Regions from separate parts of the Paenibacillus sp. sgz302114 genome, predicted to be linked through region 3. Evidence: predicted binding sites of a transcription regulator. Region 3 holds the regulator's gene; each other region holds the start of a gene.
The links. The regulator LexA, encoded in region 3, represses DNA repair genes until DNA is damaged. The targets are predictions, from matches to a motif close to CGAACATATGTTCG.

Region 1 (6,773 bases), on a different contig from region 3:
CTGTACAGATCGGAAACCGTTTTAACCGATTCAATGGTCCCCATCGGCTGTCCCGCATCTACCTCTTGGCCAATCTGCGGAAACTCGACAAACACGATATCGCCTAATAGATTTTGAGCATAATCGGTAATGCCGATCTTAACAGTCCCGCTTCCTGCTTCCGCCCATTCATGCTCCTTTGTATAGCCTAATCCTGGCTTGACTAAGCTCATCTTAACTTCCTCCCGAAATCGTTATGAAACGCTCCGTTAGACACGCTAAGCGTAATAGAGTAATTAAACCTGTGTCAATATACCTGACAAATGTACCTGTAAATCGACTTTTTTCATTAACATCTTCTTCCTTGGGCGTGTATATCTTAATGTAAGATGGTAGGCACTCTAGCCATACCATATAAGAAAACCGAATAAGCGGATGATGGTAACGGGAGAGACCGCCATTGGACTTATAGCGGCGGCGCCGAAGGGGTAAGCTTCGCAGGAAGTGAATCTCTCAGGCAAAAGGACCTTTACCGGACGCATCTCTGGAGAGCACGTGCGAGGACGGTTACCGCTGCCTCGGCGTCACCCACGGGGAAACCTGAACGTATGCGCCTTCTTCGTTCGGGGCAACTCTCAGGTACAAAGGACAGAGCAAAGAGCGAGTACGGGCAAGCGCAGCCAAGCTGTGCGTTCGTAAAGCTTTTTGCTGCTGTCTTTTTTAAATTCAAGGCGTATAGGGCTTAGTCTTGCATTCTCGTCTAGGAGGGCAACGAAATGGCAATCGACCTGAAGAGAACGCCGCTTTATCCGCTCTATGCCGATTATTCCGGTGCGCGGTGCATCGATTTCGGCGGTTGGGAGCTCCCTGTTCAATTCTCCGGCATTCAAAAAGAACATGATGCGGTGCGTCAGCAAGCTGGACTCTTCGATGTATCGCATATGGGTGAATTTTTTGTCACTGGCCGCTTCGCCGAAGCCTTTCTCCAGCATATAACCACGAACGATGTTTCGAAGCTGGTTGACGGTCAGGCGCAGTATACGATGATGTGCTACCCGGACGGAGGCGTCGTCGATGACCTGCTCGTGTACCGGATAACGGCAGATCATTTCATGGTTGTCGTCAATGCCGCCAATATCGACAGTGATTTCGATTGGATGCGCGAGCATCTGATAGGCGACGTTATACTCGACAATAAATCGAGCGAGCTTGCCTTGCTTGCGCTGCAAGGGCCGTCAGCAGCCGCAATTATGGCTTTGATCTCGGAGCAATACGATTGCGATAAGCTTGCTCCGTTCCGCTTCGCGTCCGCGGTTTCGGTCGGCGGAGTCCAATCTCTCGTTTCCCGTACCGGATATACCGGCGAAGACGGCTTTGAAATCTATGTGTCTGCCAATCAGGCGCAGCATGTGTGGCAGTCGCTGTTTGCTGCGGGAGCAGCATTCGGACTCCAGCCCGCCGGTCTTGGCGCGCGAGATACGCTCCGGTTTGAAGCCCGACTGCCGCTATACGGTCAGGAGCTGTCCGCTCGGATTTCGCCGCTCGAAGCAGGTCTAAGTCCTTTTGTGAAGCTTGATAAAGGCAACTTCATCGGCCGCGACGCGTTGGTTAGGCAAAAGTCGGACGGCGTGCCCCGCAAGCTGGTCGGCATCGAGATGATCGACCGCGGCATCCCCCGCAGCCATTATCCCGTCTGCACGGCCGATGGCACACCAATCGGCGAGGTCACGTCAGGCACCCAATCCCCTACGCTGAAACGGAACCTCGGTCTTGTGCTAATCGAGTCTGGCTACTCCGGGATTGGAACGGAAGTTTGGGTCGAGATTCGCGGCAAGCTGCTCAAGGCCGCGGTCGTCAAAACCCCTTTCTATAAACGATGATCAAGATTAACGCCATTAAATACTCGATTTAAGGAGAGTGCGTAATGACGAGACCGCACCGATACATCCCGATGACCGAACAGGATAAAGCCGAAATGCTGGCCGCGATCGGCGTTGCCAAGGCCGATGATCTCTTCCGCGATATTCCAAATGCGATCCGTTACCGCGGCGTCCTGCCGATGTCGCCTGCACTGGATGAAATTTCACTGCTTACCCATATGAAAGAGCTGGCCGGACGCAACACCGATACTGGGAGCTGCACCAGCTTCCTCGGTGCCGGCATTTATGATCATCATATCCCGGTAATCATCAACCATATGATCTCTCGCTCCGAATTTTATACCGCCTATACACCTTACCAGCCGGAAATAAGCCAAGGCGAGCTGCAAGCTATTTTCGAATTTCAATCCTATATTTGTGAATTGACGGGCATGGCCGTTGCAAATGCAAGCATGTACGACGGCGTGACGGCGCTGTCGGAAGCAGGCGCATTGGCAGCCGGTGCGACCAAACGGCGCGAGCTTGTCGTCTCCCGAACGGTTCACCCGGAAGCTCGAGAAACAGTTCGAACGATGGCGCGGGGACTTGGCCTCGATATCGTTGAGGTTGGCTATTCCGCAAGCGGCGTCACCGATCTGGCGGCACTGCAAGCAGCGGTTACCGTCAATACGGCTGCGGTGCTTGTTCAATCCCCTAACTTCTTTGGCTGCCTGGAGGACCTTGCCGCGATCGAGCCGGTCATCCATGGCGTCAAAGGGCTATTCATCGTCAGCGCCAATCCGATTTCGCTCGGACTTCTCGAAGCGCCGGGCAAGCTCGGTGCCGACATCGTCGTCGGCGATGCGCAACCGCTCGGCATACCGCAATCGCTCGGCGGACCGACCTGCGGCTTCTTCGCTGTCGCTGAACCGCTGATGCGCCGGATGCCAGGCCGAATCGTCGGCCAGACGAAGGATATCGATGGCAAGCGCGGCTTCGTGCTGACGTTGCAAGCGCGCGAGCAGCATATTCGCCGCGAGAAGGCAACCTCCAACATATGCTCGAATCAGGCGCTGCTCGCTCTATGCGCTTCGATTTACCTGTCTACTTTAGGCAAGCAAGGCCTTATTGATGTGGCGAATCTGAATCTCCGGAAGGCGCATTACGCCAACTGCCAGCTTGCCGACCAACACGGGATCAAGCTTCCTTTTGCCGCTCCTTTCTTTAATGAATTCGTCATCCGGCTGCCGGAAGATGGACCATCTGTGAGCGAGATCAACCGACAGCTTCTGAAGTTCGGCATCCTCGGCGGCTATGACCTCGGTCTGGCTTATCCGGAGCTTAAAGGGCATATGCTGGTTGCAGTGACGGAGAAACGAACGCGCGAAGAAATCGATCAATTTGCGAGCAGATTGGGGGAATTGGCATGAACAAGGCGGAAAAGACGCTCATTTTTGAACTAAGCAAACCGGGCCGTATCGCCTACTCGCTGCCGGCGTGCGACGTTCCTGAAGTAGAGGCTGCCACCTCCATTCCAGCAACGATGCTCCGGCAAGTGCCCGCTCAGCTTCCAGAGGTTTATGAGGTCGACGTCATTCGCCATTACACAGAGCTTTCAAGGCGGAACTTCGGCATCGACAACGGCTTCTACCCGCTCGGCTCGTGTACGATGAAATACAATCCGAAGATTAATGAGGATACTGCTCGGCTCAGCGGATTTGCCCACATCCATCCCTATCAGCCGGCAACTAGCATTCAAGGGGCACTTGAGCTTCTTTATACGCTGCAGAACGATTTGGCCGTGCTGACTGGCATGGATCAGGTATCGCTTCAGCCCGCTGCCGGCGCGCATGGAGAGTGGACCGGACTCATGATGATCCGTGCCTATCATGAGAGCAGGGGCGAAAAGCGGTCGAAGGTGATCGTTCCCGACTCCTCGCATGGCACGAACCCGGCAAGCGCGACGACCGCTGGGTTCGAGACGATAACGATTCAATCGGATGCGCGCGGCATGGTCGATCTGGATGCCTTGCGCGCGGCAGTCGGCAGCGATACTGCCGCGCTCATGCTAACGAATCCGAGCACGCTTGGCCTATTTGAGGAGCACATTCTTGAGATCGCGCAAATTGTCCACGAGGCCGGGGGGCTGCTTTATTACGACGGCGCCAATTCCAACGCCATTATGGGCATTACCCGCCCCGGCGATATGGGCTTTGACGTCGTTCACTTGAACCTGCACAAGACGATGAGCACCCCGCATGGCGGAGGCGGACCAGGAGCGGGACCTGTCGGTGTCAAAAGCATGCTGGTTCCATATCTGCCGAAGCCGATCGTAGGCATTCATAGCGACGGGACCTATTATTTTGACTATGACCGTCCTGAATCGATCGGTCGGGTCAAAGCGTTTTATGGCAACTTCGGCATATTAGTTCGGGCTTACACGTACATCCGCACTTATGGACCGGAAGGGCTGCGCCAGGTGTCCGAATGCGCCGTGCTGAATGCCAATTACATGATGCACCGCCTCTCATCCCATTACGAGATTCCTTATCCCGGCGTCTGCAAGCATGAATTTGTCATGTCCGGGCGCGGCTTGAAGGTCTACGGCGTCCGGACGCTCGATATCGCTAAGCGGCTGCTCGATTTCGGCTACCATCCGCCGACGATTTATTTTCCGCTCAACGTCGAGGAAGCTTTAATGATCGAGCCAACCGAAACCGAAAGCAAAGAAACGCTCGACCACTTCATCGATACGATGATACAGATCGCCGAAGAAGCGCGTACGACTCCCGAACTCATCATAGGCGCCCCTTACGGCACAGTCGTGCGCCGGCTAGACGAGACGAACGCAGCGCGCAAGCCGATATTAAACTGCTCATGCGGATTATGAATGTATTTTCAAATAAAAACATAAGGGTGCCGGTTTGAGACGGCAGCCTTGTGTGTGGAACGAACTTTTCTTGTTAGTGGAACAGCTTGTCCGGCACGGCTATTTCTCCAACTCATAGCGTGCCGCGATAATGCCCGAATTGAACGTTCGGCTGGACAGCAGCTTGAGCTTGAGTTTCTCACCGCCGCCGTGGAATGCCGATTTGCCGCCGCCCAAGATGACCGGACAAATCGTCAGCAGGAATTCGTCGATCAATCCGAGCTCAAGCAACGTCTTCGCCGCCCCCGGGCTGCCGAAGATAACGAGATTTTTACCAGGCTGCTCCTTGAGCGCATTGATTTGCTCAGCGATATTGTCCTTGATCAGCATCGTATTGTTCCATTCGACAGTGTCCATCGAGCTGGAAATGACGACCTTTTTCACATCCTGTATCCATTTGGCATGCTCAATACCGTGCGTCGACGCATTCGGATCGTCTAGTACCGTGGGCCAATAACTCTCCATCATTCGATAGGTCGTCCGTCCGTATACGGGAGAGCCGACTTCGGCTACAACCTCCTCGGCGTATTTCTCTAATTCTTCGTTATACGGAATCCAACCTAGTCCTCCGTTCGAATCGGACGCATACCCATCCAGCGACACATGCATGAACAATACGAGTTTTCTCATGTTTGCTTCTCCTTCGATTTCGAATTTAGATCTGTTTTTCGGAATTCGCTTTAATAACGTCCTCGATATTAAACCATTCTCCATCGACTAAGAACTGCCTTGTATAGGGATTGATTTTATCAATCACGCCAATAACGCCACAATCTTCAAACTCATGATACAGGCGCAGACGTACTGTGCAACGCAATCCTAATGACTCCACCAGCACGTCCACAATTTTATCTCGATCTGACTGCTCTAAGTTTGGTTTTTGTCGTCGATATCGATTTCGGAAGTTGAGGCTGACTTGGTGTGCCTGTTGTTCAATTGATTCCAAATGAGCGTTGTCCATAATGATCACCCTTTATGAAGTGGTGATTCCATTATAACAGAACAAATGTTCTAGTATCTAGACTTTTTTCGTCACTCGAATGACATTTACTTTGACTGATAAGTCGTTTGATCCAAACAAAAAAGGATGGTGTATTCCATCCTTTTTATCGCCAAAAGCAATCATGAATATTCAACTAATCTGGGCCGATTTCACCGTCACTGCGCTTCCAAGATCGGCGCCGATTCCTAAACGGAAGCGGGATGAAGAGAAGTCACCCTCACACTCGAATCGGGGATCGCCATTCACGTTAACCCATGTACGATTTGCATCCATGCCCCATTGCACCGTGGAGAAACCATCTGGCAGCGTCCCTGCCTTTTCAAGCCAGATTTCTTGTTTTGTCTGAGGGTTACGGAAGCTTAAATCTCCATTCGAATGGAACTTAACTTGCGCCGATAATCCGCCGTACAAAATAAACGTATTCATATCGCTGCGCAAAACTGTCTCAAATGTAAATGGAGCAGTGAATTCAGCGGTCGTCCAAGCATTGCCCCACTGTTCGTTCTGCGTAAGCCATAATCCGTCGCTTTTTAAGCACGGGTAGCAGGACTGGTCCGGTATTAGCGTGTCCACCTGAACCCCTCGAAGAAATACGGGAAGCCTTGGAAGTTTATCTTGTTCCGAGAGCGGTTCCATGGAGAATGATTTTACCGTAACCAGCCCGTTGTCACTCCCTATGCCGGCTTTACCCGAAATTTCACCGAAGTAGCCCTCCTGCGTATGAAACAGTTCTCCGTTCACCTTCACTTCCATGCGGCGCTCATACATCGTCCATTCCACGCGCAACCATTCTCCAGTAGGAATAGCGCCTTTAGTTAAGTAACCGAATTGCTTGTGCACCTTCGGATGAGTAACATAGAACTCTTCTCCGGAACCATGATTGGCTGATGGGCCATAATTAAAAGTAAGCTGACCATGAGTGCCGTATTCCAATCGGAGACACCCGCTTTCGATCCGTACTGTCGTTTCGATTCGCATCGGTGTCGACATTGCATTCTCCGAG
Region 2 (6,773 bases), on a different contig from region 3:
GATAAGATCGATTGGAGAGCTGTTAGCGCTAGCGGTGTACAAGGCGTATTTATTAAAGCAACAGAGGGAGGCAGCAAAGTAGACCTTAAGCTCGCTTCTCACGCCGAGGGAGCACAGTGCGTTGGTCTACCCTACGGTCTTTACCATTTCGCACACCCGGATCTTAACGATCCGCTCAAGGAAGCGGCACACTTTGCCGTTAGCGTTAAGCAGTACAAGCCAGTCTTTCCGCATGTTCTGGATATTGAGGGAGAGGGAATGGGCAAGAAGATCGGTTTGGCGAAGTTGACGACTTGGTGCGTAGCTTGGCTGCAGGAGGTGGAGCGTCTAACAGGACATCCGACGATGGTGTATACCGGAGCTAGCTTCGCGCGGTCATACTTGGGCAAGCAGCTTGCCAAATGGCCGCTCTGGGTGGCACATTATGAAGTTGAGAAGCCCATGAGCAACAACACATGGTCGGAGTGGGCGGTGTTTCAATACACGGAGAAGGGTCATATTGATGGTATCGACGGAAATGTAGATACGAATGCAATGGATCGTACCTTTTACGACAAATATGTTCATCCAGATGTTCCGCGTCCTAGTGGCGCGGACAAGATCCCGGTTACGGTCAACGAGAAGCTGGTCGGCTATGGCCGTGTGATTGATGGTCATGTGTACTTACCGATGCGACCACTTGGTGTTGCTCTCGGTGCAACGGTACACTGGGACCCTGCGGCCGCTACACCGTATCTTAACGGCAAGGTAGTTGGCGGATACAAGCTGAGAGAAGGCATAACGTATATTGGAGTCAGAGTTGCTGCTGAGTTACTAGGTGGCAATGTATCGTGGGATGGCAAGACTAAGAAAGTGAATTTTAAAAAATAAGTGTTGGCAGCTCCGCTCAAATCTCCAAGCGCTTGGTGATTTGAGCGGAGTTTTTTAATTTACCCAATCAAGCTCTTCGACAAGTCCGGCGCGTTCGATCTTTGACATGTCGAACCATTCCCCGTCTATTTTAAACCGGCGTAATTGCTGATCCACACGTTCGAGCACACCTTCAATTGTAAGATCCTCAAAAGGGTCAAACATCTTCACTCGTATAGGAACCTTGTGTTGCAGTGAAGCGCCGAATGCAGCAGATATATCGGAACACGCTGCCTCATCGACGATATTCTGATCTCGACGCATTAGTTCCCGTTGATGCTCATTCTGCGCCTTTTTGTGCTCAGGAAGTATCATCCGGCTATCCTCCCAGAGCCAGTTACCACCGGCTGTTAGTTTTTTTGTATCTCCCATCATACACCGTCCTCTGTAGTGATGGTGTTATTATATGCGAATGTATGTTCTGTTGCAACGTGTGATAATTCTATTCACTACCTGTTCCGTTAACGGGCAGTTATAAACAAAGAGGTAAATATATCCATGGTATAGAATTATTAAGGTAAATAAACTTTGGAGGGTGTTTTCATGAAAGAAATAATTTTCACAAATGATGCTCAAAAGCCTGGAGGCATGCCATATTCTCAAGCAATAAAGGTTGGCAATGTGGTTTATGTCGCTGGGCAAGGACCATTCGACCCTGAAACTGGAATGAGTGTTGGAACTACTCTTGATGTGCAAGCAAGAAGGGCACTTGATAATCTTCGAGCAATTTTAGAGGTATCTGGCGCAAAGTTATCAGATGTTGTCAAAGTAACAGTATTTCTAGGAGAAGGTGCGGTGTTCGACACCTTCAATGAAATATATAAAGAATACTTTTCAGAACCATATCCCGCAAGAACGATAGCACCTGCTAATATGGGTTTCATGGTGCAAATCGATGCAATAGCTCATATTTCGTAATATTCCTCTTTATTGTCATTACGCTAACGGGTACGATAGTTGAATGAAACGCCGCAGAAAAGCACTTCATTAACCAGAGGTGTTTTTTTGTTGGTGTTGTGAAGTTCATTGGTGGTGTATTTTGGATGTTCTTTATTGCGCAACATTCAATGTTACTAATACGTCTAAGACAAGATAGTCGTTTGAGAAATCCAAATCATAAATATTAAGGAGTTGTTATACATGAAGAGGCATTCATTGCTCTCCCTTGCCGTTCTATTTGTTTGTTTCATGCTCGTTGGCGGGCACAATGTATCGGCGCAGGGCACGTTAAAAGACACAAAACAATGTTGGCCGTGTCAACCGACCATCTATATCAATGGTGAAAAACAAGATTTAAAGGGTAACATTCCTCCAAGCGGTTCTACATTAGTTCCGTATAGAGCATTTTTTTCAAGTTTGAAATTGAATGCTCAGTTTGATAACCAAACGAAAACAGTTACCGCCAAGAACGACGATACTACGATTACTTTAACCGCTGGAAAAAGAATTGCCAAGTTAAATGGCAAAGAAGTGAGTCTTCTACAAAGTCCTGCACTTTCTGAGGATGACGATTTAATGTATGTAAACCTACGCTTTATTGCCGAAGCTTTCGGTGCAGTGGTTCGGTTCGATAAGAGTGACTTGTCTGTATATATCGACTTCCCCAAAACAAATTAGTGTCCGCTCCCGTTACGCTAAACGAGGAACGATAGCTGAGGAGCTTGCTACAAAGCAGTTCCATTTCTTTTATTGAAGTAACGGGCAGGATAGCCTGAAAGTTGGGTTGAATAAAAAAGGTGGAATAAAAATGCGTGATAAAAAGAAAATGATTCAATTTACAATGGTTGATATTATCGAGAGGAAAATTCATTTCACAAATACAAATGACATATTCGATAAAACAGAATTTCAATATATTAACGAGGGCGAGTTACTCGCTTATAATGAAATGTTAGTTGATGTTAAAGCTATGGATGAAAACGAATTTGTAAGCAAGTACCTCGATATAATTAGTAAACTTGCGGTACAAATCGAAAACGAAGAGTTCACTGATGAAAAAGAAACAGAGAAAATGTCTGGATATAATAATGCGATTGTCTCAATCTTGAGGTGTATAAACCCGATTTATGAGTTTGATCTTAACTCGTGAATTGAATTTATCATTGAACTAACGGGCACACTTTTGCTGAATACAACACGACGGCAGCTGGCATAATGTTCAGCTGCCATTTTTCATTGAAGTAACGGGCAGGATTCATCAACGAAATATTGAATAATTATTTATTAAATAATGATGTTTATGAGGAATGAACTGCGCAAGCACATCCGGCTTACTCGCATAACTTGAAGAAGCAATCGCGTGAGAACGCTGAAATGCCAACCATTTTATCAAAGTTCGAGGTGTTAATGTGATTAGAGTTATATTCGTGCTGTCCATTGTGCTTATCTTACTAACGGCTTGCGGAAGTCGAGAAAATGCTATAACTGCAAATGGAGAGTTTCCTCCAATAATAGGGGATTATTCATTTGAAGAAGCCGTTCAGAATGAAGATGTAATCCTTTTCGGGTATGGAAATAGTTATCACATAGACAAGTGGGTTCAGTTTCTCAAACAAGTAGATGCAAAAACACCGGCTCAAATACGTATTACAGATACGAAAACTTTTTATGACATCTACTATGATGGCAACGTGATTCATTACAGATTTGACAACTCAAGGGATGGCGGGGGTGTCGATGTAAGTGGCAGCACGATTTGTAGGGGGTTCGAAACCGGTACAAATAAAGATCTTGGTATTACGTTTATGTTGTTAGTGGGATGCGACAATGAAGTAGTTGGTGATACATTTGCAATGATGAGAGACATCAAAAGATATAAAGAAACAGACATTGTAAAACTTTATAATTTAAATGTGAATTCAAAGTGATTCAATTTATTATTTTGTCTTGCTTTCACAGGTGCAATAGTTTAAAAAACAAGAAGGCAACCGACTATAAGCGAGGTTGCCTTTGTTCAACTAACGGGGCACGATAACACATCAAAGGACAGGCTACTCGGTGGTCTATTCCACTAACGGTCAAGATAGCTGAGTTGATAATATAATGGAAATAAACGTGAGTTAATAAATATGAAAATAGGTGGGGCACATTAAGACCTTTGGTGGAATTGTAACATTGGTATTTTTTACATTTTTAGTTTTAACACCGAATAAAAGCTATGCATGGATTTGTGTTTATAGCCAAGAACCAAAAGATTTGTTTAATAGAAGTGATTTGATTTTCGTTGGAAAAGCCGGTAAGACCACATATGAGGATTTTGGTGGTTTGAATCCCAAAAGCAGGACAACATTTGAAGTTGAATCATTAATCAAAGGTGATATTGGAGACAGAATTAATATTGTTGGAAATGGGCTTCAAGAAGGTACGGAGTATCTTGTGTATGCTTATAAAACAACGAAAGATAAATACTTATATTACTATGAGAAGGGAGAGTACGCGGAGGACACTTTATGCGGCGGTACAAAATTACTGTCAGATGCAGATTATGACCTTCAACAACTTGATGATTTAAAAAATAAGCACTACAATTTTTACTTAATCGCTATGATTTCATTGCTTGTAATTTCTCCATTAATCTTTTTTTTAAAACGAAACCGACGGAAAAGAGAATTAAGCTAACGGTGTACGATAGCTCAATAATGACCTTGGCTAAAGCTTACTCTCCTATTAGGTATGTACTCTCAGAAACATGAAAAAATCTAATGCACATCTACCCATTCATCTACCATCATAAAAATCCTTACCGAACCTAAACGAAGATTATAGGCTAAAATACTGATAATAAGACCTTGTAGAACCTAGCAAAACTGAATTTGTACGCACTCGTAATGCATAGGTCAAGTGAGTGTAATATAGAAAGAATAATCCACGACCAATTCTAGAGTGGGATTATTTATTTGACCTGTTAAATCCTTAATATTGATATATATAACCAAAATTAATAAAAACCGCCTTCGTAATACGGCGGTTTCATTGAGCTGTCGTCAATTTTTTGTCCATTCAACATAATTCCTTAGAATGGGATCAATACTTTTCTATCGAACTTTGGGGCTAAAGAATTCTGTAACACTATATTCAGTCATGGCAGAAGGATGCGGTTTTATTTTTAAATTTAAATCTTTATCCCCAAAGGTTCCGATCATTTTCTTAATTATCATAAATATTTCAATGCAACAGTTTTTTAGTTTCTTACCGCTTCCACATCTACACTGTTCATTTCTACCAAGCTCTTTATACGGAAACCATTTTGCCCCAATAAACTGCTTCCACGCCTCCGCATCTGTCTCATAAAAAAATACTTCTTTCTTAAGAGTTGCTCCACCGACCGACCCGTCTTCATACCCTAAATAAGTTGAAGAAGGTGATTGGTAGTTAAAATGCTCAATAGCTCTTTGTAACGGTTCTTTTGAGTATCCAACACATTTTACATATGCGTTATTGATTATTATCTTGTTGATTTCATCCACTTGTTGTTCATTCAGGACATTTATCTTTCCCTTTAATATATAGCTGGGTTTCTTACCCTCGTAATACACGATGTAGTATTTACTTGAAATGGGTATGAATAAAATTACATCCTTGAGTCCAATATGTCTATTGCTAATATTTGCAAACCTGCTCTTTATTGCTAAGGCAGCAGTAGCCAAGTATTGGTCACTCAATAGAAATTCATTGTTTTCACTTTTAATAATAGCAAAATCGTAATATTTCTTAATCGTGTCCCCAAGTGCGTTTATATATTTCTTATTAGACAATTTTTCTATGAGATATCCGATTCTCGCTCCCTTTACTAAGTTCTCCAGGGAGAACTCATTTAATAACGCTCCACTCCTGTAATAAAAAACGATTACTGCCGACATATATGTTTCTATAATTTTTTTTACTTTAGCCAAGATTACTGATTCATTTTCTCGGGAGTCTAGAATGCGGATTATTTCGTTGATAGCAGGTGCAAAATCGGATTCAATGTTAGTGAAGAATTTTTCCAGCTCGTTCTTTTGAAGAAACGGGTGTTCATATGTGTTCCTTTCGGACATCGACCTGGTGTAGGTTGTTGTATAAATTTTATTTTCATCTAATAGAGTTTCACAAACATGTTTTTTATTGCTTGAAAAGTGACTCAAGACAAATTGCGGAACATAATGCTGATTTATTACAAATTGTTCACTCATGTTCTTATCTCCTGGTGAAGCTCCAAAAGTTTTTTATAATGACCATTTTTTATCGACAAAAAATAACTGGCTCTCAATTACTAATATTACCATATCCTGTAGACAGGGAAATAAAAAGCTGCATCTCAGCAGCTTCATAAAATAAACGATTCAAATGTAGGGTGACGTAGCTTATTGTCTTTCGTATAACACTGAAATTTTACTTTGCATGTCAGTACCGACTCGAGATGAATCCAGTTCTTACTCTCACCTTTGACGATCTGTTTGGCCACTGCTTCGAATGCTTTCAGAACATCGGAAGGTGGAGGAAACTCAATGATACCTACATGTTGTCCTTTGTTGGACAAGCTCCATCCGAACTCTGACTTGCGGATCCCTGATATTTTAAATTCACCGAATTGGTAATTCTTCGTTTTAACCCATACGTTCTTTGGCCTTGAATCTAAGCTGTATAGGCTTGATGGATTCTTCGATACGATCCCCTCTAAACTCAATGTCTTAACCTGTTGAAACAGGCTCTCACCATCTTCATACATCGGTGTAACTGAAATTACTGATGAAGGATTGACGAGTTTCTGGAGGGTTTCTAGTCGCTGATGAAGACTCGTCTTTGTCAAGTCTTTCCCATCATGCCATAAACAATCCCAAACAGCATAATGAGCTGGAAACTGTTGAGCAAGTTTAATTACAGCA
Region 3 (6,773 bases):
GCCAGGCACAACGCAGTTTACGTTCTCTACGCCGGTTCATCGAATGATAGCTCGAGCGATTCTGCCATTCTATCGATCACTTCGTTCATCGAGCGCCTATGCTGCAGCCGTCGCGAGAGCGGTCAATAATCGTAACATCAAACGGCTGAGAAGGCTGGTTCGCCGGAAAGTGACGACTATAGCGCTCAAGCGAATTCTGATCGCATTCTCAGGCGTGGCATTGAACTTTAAGTACAAACGAAGTAAGTTTATGTATCAAAGCTTGTTATTTCGGGAGCTTGTAGGTTAACTGACATCCTACGGCAGAAAGAACAAGGTTGAAGTCCGAGTGCGAAGGCGAACGTTACCGCTCAAATTGTTAACGCGAATGGCCTGCCTCCAGCAGGCACGAGAACTCGAGGGAAAATAGAGAGTGTTGATTCAATCTGCCATTGTATTCTTGTTCTCTCAGCTCCGCCAAGCGCCGATTCCGGCAGTTTCCATAACTGAGTGTGCTGAATCTGCACTCTCATGACTTCAATCGGCCGATTTCCTTGCTGAGAGTGCGTATTACGCACTCTCAGCATCGCCAAGCTGCCAGTTGCGGCAGTTTCCTTACCTGAGAGTGCTGAATCCGCACTCTCAGAGCTTCAATCGACCCATTTTCATGCTGAGAGTGCGTATTACGCTCTCTCAGCATCGCCATTTGCCTAAGATCCTGAACAAAAAGAAAGGGCCATCCGAGGCGATGCTGCAGCACCTCGGATGGCCCTTTGTAATAAATAGAATTAGTGAATGTCCCTGAACAAGCCGATGACCTTGCCGAGAATGGATACGTTGCGAAGACGGATCGGTTCCATCGTTGAGTTCTCCGGTTGGAGGCGGATGTGATCCTTCTCCTTGTAGAACGTCTTCACCGTTGCTTCATCTTCTTCAGTCATTGCGACGACGATATCGCCGTTGTTAGCTGTTTGCTGTTGGCGCACGATGACATAGTCACCATTGTGGATGCCTGCTTCAATCATACTCTCACCAATAACATTAAGAATAAAGACAGTATCATCGCCGACTTTATCCGCTGGAAGAGGGAAATAGTCTTCGATGTTCTCAGTTGCGGTAATCGGGACGCCTGCGGTTACTTTACCGATGACAGGCACTTTGGATACTGCGAGCGGGAAAGGGATAATGTCGGCGTCGTCGCCGTCCAAAATCTCAATGGCGCGAGGCTTCGTCGGGTCGCGGCGAATAAGGCCTTTCTTCTCAAGACGGTCCAGATGACCGTGAACGGTCGAGCTGGAAGCAAGTCCAACAGCTTCGCCGATCTCACGTACAGAAGGCGGATAGCCTTTCTCGCGCACTTCTGTCTTAATGAATTCTAGTATCGCCTGTTGGCGGTTTGAAAGTTTCGACACCGGAATCACCCCAAAGTTTCATTTGTGTCAAATTATAGCACAGAACCGGAGTTCGTACAAACATAAGTTCTTGAAAACACAGGTTCGCGTATTTGTGCGAACAAATGTTCCAAAAACGCTTGACCACAAACAAACGTTCGTGTTATTCTTATTTCAACGACAACAGAACAAACGTTTGGGGTGCTGGAGAATGATGACAACGATATCTTCTTACTCAACTACTTATAAAGGAAACACGAGAAACAACCATGCAACAAAGCGTGTTTTGAATGATTCTTATAAGCAACGTCTTCTATTAAGACTAGCAGTTGCAGGATTACTGTTCGTACTGCTGTTCACTGGGCTGACATTGATGACGAGCTACGCTGGCAGCGAGCATCCTGCTGAACCGACTGCAATGGAGCAAGTGGTTGTGGTCGGAGCGGGCGACACGCTTTGGGAAATTGCTGGCAGAGTGCGCGAGGCGGGACAAGATATTCGTGAAGTGGTGTACAGCTTGAAGAAGCGGAACAATTTAACGAACAGCACACTGCAAGCTGGGCAGTCTTTAATTGTTCCTGCTGAATAACACTTATAATGGAATATATGAACTAGGTAGTTAAGCCTGAGCGCATGATTCGCTCAGGCTTCTTCTATCTCTGAAAGGACCTGTGTTACCTTGACAATGGCTCCTTATTAATGTCAAAGTAAAGGGTGACATGTTGACCTTAGGCAGGGAAAGGAGTGCAGTAGAAATGAACGCTATAGACAAAGTCATAGCCCGTATTAACGAGCTCTCTCGCAAAAACAAAACCATCGGTTTAACACCGGAGGAGCTTGTTGAACGAGACGAGCTACGCCGTCAATATCTAGACAACTTCAAAAGCAATTTCCGCAATCAACTGGATACCATTAAATGGGCGGAAGATGAAGAGGACGGAGAGAACGGCGGAGGTTCCATTAAGCACTAATGACTTCTATCATGTAGGAGGGGACGAGCATGGAATATCGGTTACTAGGCAGAAGCGGCCTAGCTGTGTCTGAGCTTTGTTTGGGAACGATGACGTTTGGCAATACAACTAGCGAGACAGATTCCATCAGTATGGTTCACCGGTTCATGGAGCAAGGCGGTAATTTCCTGGATACAGCCAATGTATATGTAGGCGGAATTTCAGAGGAGATTGTCGGACGAGCGATTAAGGACCGTCGTTCGGATGTTGTTCTGGCGACAAAGGTCAGATTCGCTACCTCTACCAATGCGAACGGCGTCGGAGTATCGAGAAAACATATTATGGATGCCGTCGAAGCAAGCTTGAAACGGCTCGATACTGACTACATAGATCTCTATCAAGTGCATGTATGGGATCATGCGACTCCAATAGAAGAAACATTGCGTGCGCTTGATGATCTTGTAACAGCAGGCAAGGTCCGATATATCGGTTGTTCGAACTTCTTTGCATGGCAGCTGATGAAGTCGCTTGCGGTTAGTGACTGGAACCGCTATGTTCGTTTTATCTCTATTCAACCACAATACAGTCTAGTCAGCCGTGAGATGGATCGCGAGATGATCTCTCTATGCCTCGAAGAGAATGTTGGTATTATTCCTTGGGCACCGCTTGGTGGCGGATTCTTAACCGGCCGCTATGGGGCAGAAGAGCCGACCAGCGGACGTCTGACATCCAAAGTAGGCGAGAGCTCTTGGGGGAATCGCGCGAACTCGAACAACTTCGCAGTGCTTGAAGCAGTTAAGCAGGCTGCGAAAGAGCTGGATAAGACACCTGCACAGGTCGCGCTTGCATGGCTGCTTCGTAGGGAAGGTATCACGTCGCCGATCTTCGGTGCGAGCACGCTTGCCCAATACGAAGAGAATATGGGTGCGATTGGCTGGTCGATGCCAGAGGCGGTATGGAAGCAGCTTGATGAGGTTAGTGCTTTGCCAAGCGAATATCCGAACCGCTTTATTGCAAAGTTCGCACGGCCGCTGTAACGAAAGAACAACATTAATTTGTGAATATGTTTTGTAGGAGGAGCATCCTTGTCAAGATCGTGGGAACGTAAAGTTCAGAAGAACCAAGCTCAAATTAACAAACAGCGGAAGAAGCGCGGTCAAAAACCACTTTTGTCCGCGACATCCAGCGTAGAAATGCTCGATACATTCAGAGGTCGCAGCTATCTAATGCCTGCGTTCCTGCTGCTGTTCATTTTATTCTATATCATCGTGACGATAACATCGGAGAACTTCAAGGATACAGGCTCTATGTTCTGGGTAACAATCGGCTGTTACGTCCTATTGGCGCTGCTCTTCATGTTCCGTCGTCCTTACCTAGCGATTGGCAAAGATTTTGTTCGTTCCCGCCGGTTTACAGGGGATCGTTCGATCTATGTGAACAACATTAAAGCGATCAATGTCCAGAAGGGCTATATCGTGATCGAGCAGCTCAAGGGCGGCAACTGGGTGTTCTCCCGTCTTATTAACCGATATCCAACTGAGCAGATGGCAGACCGCTTGCGTTCGTTTGCCGGACAGCATGAAATTCCTTTTACAGATAAATAAATAAACGAGAGTGGAGTGCAAATCATGGCTAAGCAAGCAGTTCTATTTGATCTAGATGATACGCTATTGTGGGATGACCGCAGCGTGCAAGAAGCGTTCGACGCAACTTGCGAGGCAGGAGCTGCCCAAAGCGGCGTAGATGCGAAGGCGCTTGAAGAAGCTGTGCGCCGCGAAGCGCGTGCGCTCTATGAATCGTATGAGACGTTCGCATTCACGAAAATGATCGGGATTAATCCGTTCGAAGGACTGTGGGCGAACTTCCTCGAAGGCGAGCAGAAGGAATTCCGCATGCTGCAGGAGCTCGCTCCAGGATACCGCCGCGATGCTTGGACGCGCGGACTTAAGTCACTCGGTATTGATAATCCGGAGCTCGGCGCACAGCTCGCAGAGCAATTCCCAGCGGAGCGCCGCAAGCGTCCTTACGTATACGAGGAGACGTTCGCGGTACTCGATCAGTTGAAAGGCAAATATAAGCTGCTGCTGCTAACGAACGGTTCTCCTGACCTGCAGCGCGAGAAGCTGGCCGGCGTACCTGCGATTGTTCCGTATTTCGACCACATCATCATCTCTGGCGAATTCGGCAAAGGGAAGCCTGCCGCAGAGATCTTCCACCATGCGCTTGAGCGTCTCGGCATCGAGCCGGAGAACGGCATTATGGTTGGAGATAAGCTGACGACAGATATTCTCGGCTCCAATACGATTGGCATGACATCCGTTTGGATCAACCGCCATGGCATGACTCGTACAGACGAAATCATTCCAGCTCATGAAATCAAACATCTCGAAGAATTGCTGCCGCTGCTTGTGTAATGAAGCTGCAGCCACCAAAAAAGAAGACCCGCCATCATGGCAGGTCTTCTTCTTTTCTTCGTTCATCATCCAACTGTTATGCAAAAGCAGGATCTTCGATATTCGTTGCAATCCAGCCATCTTTCTCGATAAAGAGGCGAACTGCGATAATTTCGCGGTTGTCCATAAGCGTGAAGAAATGCGCTCTGTTCTCAGGAACGGAGATGACGTCGCCAGCTTCCAGCTCAACGTCGAAGTAGCCTGTTTCTTCGTCACCTTTAATTATGAAGATGCCACGGCCGGATACAATACCGCGAATCTCATCTTCTGTATGCGTGTGGATCTGCTCGAATTTCTTCAGCAGCTCCTCGATGTTTGGAGTCGCGTCCGAGAGGGAGATGACATCCCAAATTTGGTAGCCGCGGCGTGCAGCGAGTTCGCGGATCTCTTCATCGTACGTAGACAGAATCGTTTGCTTCTCTTCGTCGGATAGTACGAATTTGTTATGAAGTTCAGCTGGCAGCTTGCTTGCTTCCCAATGCTCATACAACACTTCTTGGTTGTCTAGAAACGCACGGACGTTCTCTTCGCCGGAGATGCGTTCGTTCGTGTTGCGAATTCGAATTTCAGCCATCGCAATAATCCCTCTTTTCACAGTATCATACTTGCCAATACGATTAAGTATAGAACAATTTGGTTGCCCTGTCGACAGCGCGGACCCCATGCTTGCAAAAGGTTCTTTGCACTTACGGTGAATTCTGGTAGAGTAAAGGGAAATGATTTTTTTGGCGGAAAGGAAGACATCAATGACGAAACCGACGATTGAGGAAATGCTCGAAAGACGCATTCTTATACTAGATGGTGCAATGGGTACGATGATTCAACAGGCTGATCTCGGGCCGGATGATTTTGGCGGCGATGAGCTTGAAGGTTGTAACGAAATTCTCGTTCTCACGCGTCCTGATGTCATTCAAGGCATTCATGAGGCGTATTTGGAAGCTGGCGCGGATATTCTTGAAACAAACACGTTCGGTGCGACGGCTGTCGTACTGGCGGAATATGATATTCCGGAAAAAGCGCGGGAAATCAACCTTGCCGCTGCTAAGATCGCTCGTGCTGCAGCGGATAAGTTTACGACGGTGGACAAGCCTCGCTATGTTGCAGGCGCACTTGGTCCGACGACGAAGACGTTGTCTGTTACAGGCGGAGTTACGTTCGATCAGCTCGTAGAGGACTATTTTGAGCAATCTGTTGCACTTATTGAGGGCGGCGTTGATGCGCTTCTTCTTGAGACATCCCAAGATACGCTTAACGTAAAGGCGGGTACAATCGGCATTCATAAAGCGTTCGAAGCGACAGGCATTACGCTCCCGCTCATGATTTCGGGTACTATCGAACCGATGGGAACAACGCTTGCCGGCCAAAATATCGAGTCGTTCTACATCTCGCTGGAGCATATGAACCCGATCTCGATCGGTCTGAACTGTGCGACAGGTCCAGAGTTTATGCGCGATCATATCCGTTCACTCGCAGGCATTGCTCGTTCGGCAGTCAGCTGCTACCCGAATGCAGGCTTGCCGGATGAGAACGGCAATTACCATGAGTCGCCGGCTTCGCTCGCGAAGAAGATTGCTGACTTTGCTGAGCAAGGCTGGCTGAATATTGCCGGCGGCTGCTGCGGCACGACACCTGCACATATTCGCGCACTCGCGGAGACTCTCTCGAACTATGCGCCGCGTACGAAGATGGGCGAGCATCCACCTGCAGTTTCCGGTATTGAGACGGTATATATCGAAGAAGATAACCGTCCGATTATGATCGGTGAGCGGACGAATATTTCCGGTTCGCGTAAATTCAAACGTCTCATCAAAGAAGAGAAATTCGATGAAGCGTCTGAAATTGCTCGCGCGCAAGTGAAGAACGGCGCGCATGTCATCGACATCAATTTACAAGATACTGATATTGATGAAGCATATGCGGTTCATAAGTTCATTCCGGAAGTGGTAAAAAAGATTAAAGTGCCGCTCATGCTCGACTCCACATACGACCACATTATCGAG

Region 1: the regulator LexA is predicted to act here: its motif matches at 5,767-5,780, upstream of AC0LWF_RS13690 (YolD-like family protein).
Region 2: the regulator LexA is predicted to act here: its motif matches at 1,319-1,332, upstream of AC0LWF_RS17930 (YolD-like family protein).

What each region holds. Positions count from the first base shown of each region.
Region 1 is NZ_JBVYOI010000004.1:344,458-351,230, reverse strand. Features, by position in the region: gene gcvH (glycine cleavage system protein GcvH) at 1-212, opposite strand, end outside; glycine riboswitch at 415-518, shown strand; glycine riboswitch at 522-633, shown strand; gene gcvT (glycine cleavage system aminomethyltransferase GcvT) at 756-1,859, shown strand; gene gcvPA (aminomethyl-transferring glycine dehydrogenase subunit GcvPA) at 1,904-3,268, shown strand; gene gcvPB (aminomethyl-transferring glycine dehydrogenase subunit GcvPB) at 3,265-4,728, shown strand; gene AC0LWF_RS13695 (dihydrofolate reductase family protein) at 4,828-5,397, opposite strand; gene AC0LWF_RS13690 (YolD-like family protein) at 5,423-5,728, opposite strand; gene AC0LWF_RS13685 (VOC family protein) at 5,900-6,773, opposite strand, start outside.
Region 2 is NZ_JBVYOI010000007.1:2,541-9,313, reverse strand. Features, by position in the region: gene AC0LWF_RS17935 (GH25 family lysozyme) at 1-870, shown strand, start outside; gene AC0LWF_RS17930 (YolD-like family protein) at 925-1,284, opposite strand; gene AC0LWF_RS17925 (Rid family detoxifying hydrolase) at 1,453-1,827, shown strand; gene AC0LWF_RS17920 (copper amine oxidase N-terminal domain-containing protein) at 2,050-2,526, shown strand; gene AC0LWF_RS17915 (hypothetical protein) at 2,657-2,998, shown strand; gene AC0LWF_RS17910 (hypothetical protein) at 3,258-3,776, shown strand; gene AC0LWF_RS17905 (hypothetical protein) at 4,024-4,527, shown strand; gene AC0LWF_RS17900 (DUF4238 domain-containing protein) at 4,944-6,080, opposite strand; gene AC0LWF_RS17895 (ATP-dependent DNA ligase) at 6,215-6,773, opposite strand, start outside.
Region 3 is NZ_JBVYOI010000001.1:859,484-866,256, forward strand. Features, by position in the region: gene AC0LWF_RS03935 (hypothetical protein) at 1-289, shown strand, start outside; gene lexA (transcriptional repressor LexA) at 768-1,391, opposite strand; gene AC0LWF_RS03945 (LysM peptidoglycan-binding domain-containing protein) at 1,582-1,959, shown strand; gene AC0LWF_RS03950 (DUF896 domain-containing protein) at 2,126-2,341, shown strand; gene AC0LWF_RS03955 (aldo/keto reductase) at 2,371-3,357, shown strand; gene AC0LWF_RS03960 (hypothetical protein) at 3,406-3,924, shown strand; gene AC0LWF_RS03965 (HAD family hydrolase) at 3,949-4,734, shown strand; gene AC0LWF_RS03970 (acireductone dioxygenase) at 4,811-5,347, opposite strand; gene metH (methionine synthase) at 5,520-6,773, shown strand, end outside.